Alloyangia pacifica: one gene and its partner. The protein of the gene in region 1 interacts with the protein of each later gene in a pairwise test. Links are inferred from orthologs where the notes say so. Each region holds a gene or a part of one and is shown in the gene's direction. Other genes may lie near its edges.

What was found.
Region 2: the proteins of ligA (region 1) and leuS interact in binary tests that used the Escherichia coli proteins (3 or more experiments, as listed by UniProt). The link is inferred for Alloyangia pacifica from one-to-one orthologs.

The regions. Positions count from the first base shown.
Region 1 is NZ_CP022189.1:1,725,764-1,729,099, reverse strand. Bases 221-3,242 are described here. They hold ligA (NAD-dependent DNA ligase LigA), read left to right. Parts: upstream 221-605; coding sequence 606-2,879; downstream 2,880-3,242. Other genes in these bases: recG (ATP-dependent DNA helicase RecG), read left to right, coding at 2,887-3,242; ctrA (response regulator transcription factor CtrA), read left to right, coding at 221-540. Also shown: more of ctrA, read left to right, coding at 1-220; more of recG, read left to right, coding at 3,243-3,336. UniProt on the Escherichia coli protein: DNA ligase that catalyzes the formation of phosphodiester linkages between 5'-phosphoryl and 3'-hydroxyl groups in double-stranded DNA using NAD as a coenzyme and as the energy source for the reaction.
Region 2 is NZ_CP022189.1:2,607,051-2,610,497, reverse strand. Bases 25-3,157 are described here. They hold leuS (leucine--tRNA ligase), read left to right. Parts: upstream 25-372; coding sequence 373-2,943; downstream 2,944-3,157. Other genes in these bases: lptE (LPS assembly lipoprotein LptE), read left to right, coding at 2,930-3,157; CEW88_RS12640 (glycosyltransferase), read right to left, coding at 25-163. Also shown: more of CEW88_RS12640, read right to left, coding at 1-24; more of lptE, read left to right, coding at 3,158-3,427; holA (DNA polymerase III subunit delta), read left to right, coding at 3,438-3,447.

The DNA.
Region 1 (3,336 bases):
ATCCACGGGCACGAGGTGCTGCGCCAGCTGCGGATGGCGCGAATCAATACGCCGATTCTGATTCTGTCCGGAGCGGACGACACCGAGAACAAGATCAAGGGATTCGGCTTTGGCGCCGACGACTACCTGACAAAGCCCTTCCACCGCGACGAGCTGGTGGCGCGCATCCATGCGATCATCCGCCGCTCCAAGGGACACTCGCAGTCGATCATCCGTACCGGGAAGGTGTCGGTGAACCTCGACGCCAAGACCGTCACTGTCGGCGAGCGCTCCGTGCATCTGACCGGAAAGGAATACCAGATGCTCGAGCTGCTCTCGCTGCGCAAGGGCACGACGCTGACCAAGGAGATGTTTCTCAACCACCTCTACGGCGGGATGGATGAGCCCGAGCTCAAGATCATCGATGTCTTCATCTGCAAGCTGCGCAAGAAGCTCTCGGAAGCCACGGGGGACGAGAATTACATCGAGACTGTCTGGGGGCGCGGATACGTGCTGCGCGATCCCGAGCCGCCGGTTGGCGCCTTGGCGGTGAACGCCTGACTCTGGACGTGCTCCGCCGCGCGCCCTATCACGTCTGCTAAAAGGCGTGAGCAAGGAATGCGGCAATGGCCCAGAACGTGGCGGAGAAACCGGTAGAGGCACTGACCGAAACGGAGGCACGGGACGAGCTTGCCCGGCTCGCCGATCTGCTTGCACAGGCCAACGTCGCCTACCACACCGAGGACGCGCCCGAGATCTCGGACGCCGACTATGACGCGCTGAAGCGCCGCAACCTCGAGATCGAGGAGCGTTTCCCCGAGCTCAAGCGCAAGGACAGTCCCAGCGAACAGGTCGGCGCTCCGCTGGCCGAAGGGTTCTCCAAGGTTCGCCATGCGGTTGCCATGCTCTCGCTCGGAAATGCCTTCGAGCCGGAGGAGGTCGAGGAGTTCGACGCCCGCATCCGCCGCTACCTTGCTCTCGAAGGCGGCGCTGGGCTGGCCTATACCGCCGAGCCGAAGATCGACGGGCTCTCGCTCTCGCTGCGCTATGAACAGGGCGAACTGGTGCAGGCCGCCACCCGCGGCGACGGCACCGTGGGGGAGAACGTCACCGCCAACGCCCGCACCATCGCCGATATCCCGCAGAGCTTGACCGGCGCGCCGGACGTGCTGGAGGTGCGCGGCGAGGTCTACATGAGCCACGAGGATTTCTCCGCTCTGAACGAACGGCAGGAGGCTCGCGGCGGAAAGCTCTTCGCCAACCCGCGCAACGCCGCCGCCGGCTCGCTGCGCCAGCTCGACGCCGAGATCACCCGCGCCCGCCCGCTGCGCTTCTTCGCCTATGCCTGGGGCGAGCTTTCGGGTTCGCTGGCTGAAACACAAATGGGCTCCATTGAACGGCTGCAGGCGCTGGGCTTCCAGACCAACCCGCTCACGCAGCTTTGCGACGGCCCGCGCGAGATGATCGCGCACTACCGCAAGATCGAGGAACAGCGCGCCACGCTCGGCTATGACATCGACGGCGTCGTCTACAAGGTCAACGATCTGGCTCTGCAGGGGCGTTTGGGGTTCCGCTCGACAACCCCGCGTTGGGCCATCGCGCATAAGTTTCCGGCCGAGCTGGCCTGGACCCGGCTCGAGGCGATCGACATCCAGGTCGGCCGCACCGGCGCGCTCAGCCCGGTGGCGCGGCTGACCCCGGTCACCGTGGGCGGTGTCGTGGTGTCGAACGCCACGCTGCACAACGAGGATTACATCGCCGGGCGCGACGCCAAAGGGGAGGTGATCCGCCCCGATCCCGAGGGGGGCGCCAAGGATATCCGCATCGGCGATTGGGTGCAGGTCTACCGCGCCGGCGACGTGATCCCCAAGGTGGCGGACGTCGACCTCGGCAAACGCCCCGAGGGCGCGCAGCCCTACGTCTTCCCCGCGACTTGCCCGGAATGCGGCTCCGAGGCGATCCGAGAAGAGGGCGACGCCGTGCGCCGCTGCACGGGCGGGCTCGTCTGCCCGGCGCAGGCGGTGGAGAAGCTCAAGCACTTCGTCTCGCGCGCTGCCTTCGACATCGAAGGGCTCGGCGCCAAGCAGGTCGAGCAGTTCTATCGCGACGGCTGGATCAAGGAGCCGGCGGACATCTTCGAGCTGAAGACACGCTACGGCTCGGGCATGCAGCAGCTCAAGAACCGCGAGGGCTGGGGCGAGAAAAGCGCCTCGAACCTTTTCGACGCCATCGACGAGAAGCGGAAGATAGAGCTCAACCGGGTGATCTTTGCGCTTGGCATGCGCCACGTCGGCGAGGTGGTCGCCAAGGACCTGGCGAAACACTACCTCGGCTGGGCCGCGATGATCTCTGCCGTCGACGAGGCGGTCCCGGCGGTCGAGCGCTACCGCAAGGCCGAGGCCGCCGTCGAGGACGAGCGCAAGGCCGCCGCCGCAGAAGGCCGCCGCGCCCGCATCAAGGAGACGCAGGACGCGGTCTGGGCCGAGGAGCCGAAGGTGCCGCAGGAGGCGCGCGCCGCCTGGGACGATCTGGTGGGCATCGACGGCATCGGCGCCATCGTCGCCGTCTCGCTGGTGACCTCGCTGCATCAGGAGGCCGAGCGCGCCTCGGTGGACCGGCTGGTGGCGCATCTCGACATTCAGGACGCCGAGCGCCCGGCGACGGAGGGCAGCCCGGTCGCCGGGCTCACCGTGGTGTTCACCGGGTCGCTGGAAAAGATGACCCGGGCCGAGGCCAAGGCCCGCGCCGAGGCGCTGGGGGCCAAGGTCTCGGGCTCGGTGTCCAAGAAGACCGACATCGTCGTCGCCGGGCCCGGCGCGGGCAGCAAGGAGGCCAAGGCCAAGGAACTCGGCGTGCGGCTCATGGATGAGGACGCATGGCTTGCGCTGATCGGCGGATGAGCGCGGCATGAGCCAGCGCCCCGAGGCCCTCTGGCCGCTCTTTGCCGAGCTCAAGACGCTGGACGGCGTCGGCCCCAAGACCGCGCAGGCGATGGAGGGGCTGGACGTTGTCGCGCCGCGCGACCTGCTGCTGACGCTGCCGCATTCAGTGATCGACCGCCGCCCGCGGCCTTCGGTGCAGGGGGCCGACCTTCCCGGCACGGTGACGGTCGAGGTGGAGGTCCTGCGCCACATGCCTCCCGCGGTGAAGGGGCGGCCCTACCGCATCCAGGTCGAGGACGCCGAGACGACGTTTCAGCTGGTGTTCTTCCACGGTCGCGCCGACTACCTGACCCGCGTGCTGCCCGAGGGATCGCGGCGGCTGGTCTCCGGCAAGGTCGAGTTTTTCGACGGCTTGGCGCAGATGGTCCACCCCGACCACATGCTGCCGCCCGAGGAGGCCCACACGCTGCCGCTC
Region 2 (3,447 bases), 880 kb from region 1 along the record:
TGCTGCCGCGGATCTGGTAGGGCAGCACCTCCACCCCGTTCCAGGTGGTCGGCTCCTTGACCTTGGGAGTCAGCGCGGTGACCTCATGGCCGAGCCGGATGAGTTCGGGGGCGAGATGCTTGTACTGCCCAGGGAAATTCTGGTGGATACAAAGGAGCTTCATCGGGCTACATTCTTTTTTTGACTATTCGGTCAATGTTTCATGCGTGCCGGCTTCGGCCAATACAGTAATGCAGGACACGGCAATATTGCGGTGCCGAGGTTGCGGAAATGTCGCCTGCATCCCCTCCTGTCGGAGACCGGGCACTGGACGTCCGGCGGGGGCTGCCCTATCACCCGCCAAGACCCATCCGCTCCGAGGGACAAGAGATTATGTCGCGCTACGACCCCGCCACGATCGAGCCGAAATGGCAGGCCGCCTGGGAAGACGCCCTGACCTTCAAGGCCACCCGTTCGGCCGATAAGCCGAAATACTACGTGCTCGAGATGTTCCCCTATCCCTCGGGCCGTATCCACATCGGCCACGTGCGGAACTACACGATGGGCGACGTGATCGCCCGCTACAAGAAGCAGAACGGCTTCAACGTGCTGCACCCGATGGGCTTCGACGCCTTCGGCATGCCGGCCGAGAACGCTGCCATGGCCTCGGGCGGGCACCCCAAGGACTGGACCTATTCGAACATCGACACGATGGTCGCGCAGATGAAGCCGCTCGGCTTCGGGCTCGACTGGTCGCGCATGTTCGCGACCTGCGATCCGGAATATTACGGCCAGCAGCAGGCGCTCTTCCTGGACATGCTCGACAAGGGCCTCGTCTACCGCAAGAACGCCGTGGTGAACTGGGACCCGGTCGACATGACCGTGCTCGCCAACGAGCAGGTCGAGAACGGCCGCGGCTGGCGCTCGGGCGCGCTGGTCGAGCGCAAGGAACTCACCCAGTGGTTCTTCAAGATCTCCGACTTCTCGGGCGAGCTGCTCGATGCGTTGGATACGCTCGATGACTGGCCCGCGAAGGTGAAGCTGATGCAGGCGAACTGGATCGGCCGCTCGCGCGGCCTGCAGTTCTCCTTCGACACCGTCGCCGCCCCGGCCGGTTTCGAGAAGATCGAGTGCTACACCACGCGCCCCGACACGCTGCACGGCGCCTCCTTCGTCGGCATCTCGCCCGACCACCCGCTCGCGAAAGAGCTCGAGAAGGACAACGCCGAGCTCGCCGCCTTCGTTGCCGAGTGCCGCCGCATGGGCACCTCGGAAGAAGAGCTGGAAAAGGCCGAGAAGCGCGGCTTCGACACAGGGCTCAAGGTCCGTCACCCGTTCGATCCGAATTGGGAACTGCCGGTCTACATCGCCAATTTCATCCTCATGGATTACGGCACGGGCGCGATCTTCGGCTGCCCGGGCCACGACCAGCGCGACCACGACTTCTGCAGCAAGTACGGCCTGCCGATCGTCGAGACCTTTGTCCCGCTCGAGGGCGAGATCGACATCCAGGCCGAGCCCTTCGTGCCCGCCAAGACGGAAAAGGTGCGCTACACCCGCCTCGTCGCCGGGACCGAAGTGCAGACCGGTGAGGAGGGCGTCAACGCCGCCGTCGACTTCTGCGAGAAGAACGGCATCGGCGAAGGCGTGACCAAGTACCGCCTGCGCGACTGGGGCCTCTCGCGCCAGCGCTACTGGGGCTGCCCGATTCCCGTGGTCCATTGCGAGGCCTGCGGCGTGGTGCCCGAGAAGAAGGAAAACCTGCCGATCAGCCTGCCCTACGACGAGGACGGCAAGGCGATCGACTTCTCGGTGCCCGGCAACCCGCTCGACCGCCACCCGTCGTGGCGCGACTGTGCCTGCCCGTCCTGCGGTGCCCCGGCACGGCGCGAGACCGACACCATGGACACCTTCGTCGACTCGAGCTGGTACTTCGCCCGCTTCACCTCGCCGCGCGCCGAGACGCCGATGGACATGGCCGAGGCCGAATACTGGATGAATGTCGATCAATACATCGGTGGCATCGAGCACGCGATCCTGCACCTGCTCTACTCGCGCTTCTTTGCCCGCGCGATGAACCTCACCGGCCACCTGCCGGAAAAGAGCAAGGAGCCGTTCAAGGCGCTCTTCACCCAGGGCATGGTGACCCACGCGATCTACCAGACGCGCAATGCCGACGGCCGCCCGGTCTACCACTACCCCGAGTCGGTCGAGCTGAGGGACGGCAAGGGCTTCCTCGAGGACGGCACCGAGGTCGAGATCATCCCCTCGGCCAAGATGTCCAAGTCGAAGAACAACGTCGTCGACCCGGTGGCGATCATCGGCCAGTACGGCGCCGACACCGCGCGCTGGTTCGTGCTCTCGGACAGCCCGCCCGAGCGTGACGTGGAATGGACCGCGTCGGGTGCGGAAGCGGCCTCCAAGCACCTCGCCCGGGTCTACCGGATCGCCGCCGAGATCGCCGCATCCGATGCCCCCGCCGGGGCCGAGGATGCCGCCCTGCTGCGCGAGATGCACAAGGCGATCCACGACGTGACCATGGGCGTCGAGAGCTTCGGCTTCAACGCGGCCATCGCCAAGCTCTATGCCTTCACCGCCGTGCTCGGCAAATCGCAGGCGGGCGCTGCTGCCAAGAAGGAGGCGGCCAAGGTCCTCGCGCAGCTCATGTCGCCGATGACCCCGCACCTGTCCGAGGAAATCTGGCATCTGCTCGGCGGCGAGGGGCTCATCGCCAACGCGCCCTGGCCCAAGGCCGACGAGGCGATGCTGGTCGAGGACAGCGTCACCCTGCCGATCCAGGTCAACGGCAAGCGCCGCGGCGAACTCACCGTTCCCAAGGACATGGCCAAGGAAGAGATTGAAAAACTCGTCCTCGCGCACGAAGCTGTGGTGCGGAGCCTCGAAGGGGCCGCCCCGAAGAAGCTCATCGTTGTGCCTGGCCGGATCGTCAATGTGGTCGCTTGATCGAAGAACCCTGCTTGCAGCCTGCGGCGCCCTGGCGCTCGCGGGCTGTGGCTTTGCCCCGGCCTACGGGCCTCAGGGCGGCGGGCAGAAGCTGCTCGGGCAGATCGCCTTTGCCGATCCCGACTCGCCCGACGCCTATCTCTACACCCGCCGGATCGAGGAACGGCTCGGCCGCGCCGCGCCCGGCGCGCCCTACCGGCTCGACACCTCGTTGAGGACCGAGACCTCGGGGCACGGCTCGCTCGCCGACGGCAACACCACCCGCATCCGGGTGATCGGCACCGCGTACTTCACGCTGCGCGACGCCGTGACGAACGAGGCGCTGACCTCCGGCGACACCTCTACCTTCACCGGCTATTCCACCACCGGCTCGACCGCCGCCACCCAGGCCGCCGAGCGCGACGCCGAGGAGCGGCTGATGCTCATGCTGGCCGACCGGGTCATCGACCGGCTGCTGCTGGTCGCGGCGGACCTGCCGCAGTGACGGGGGTCTCGTGAAACTCG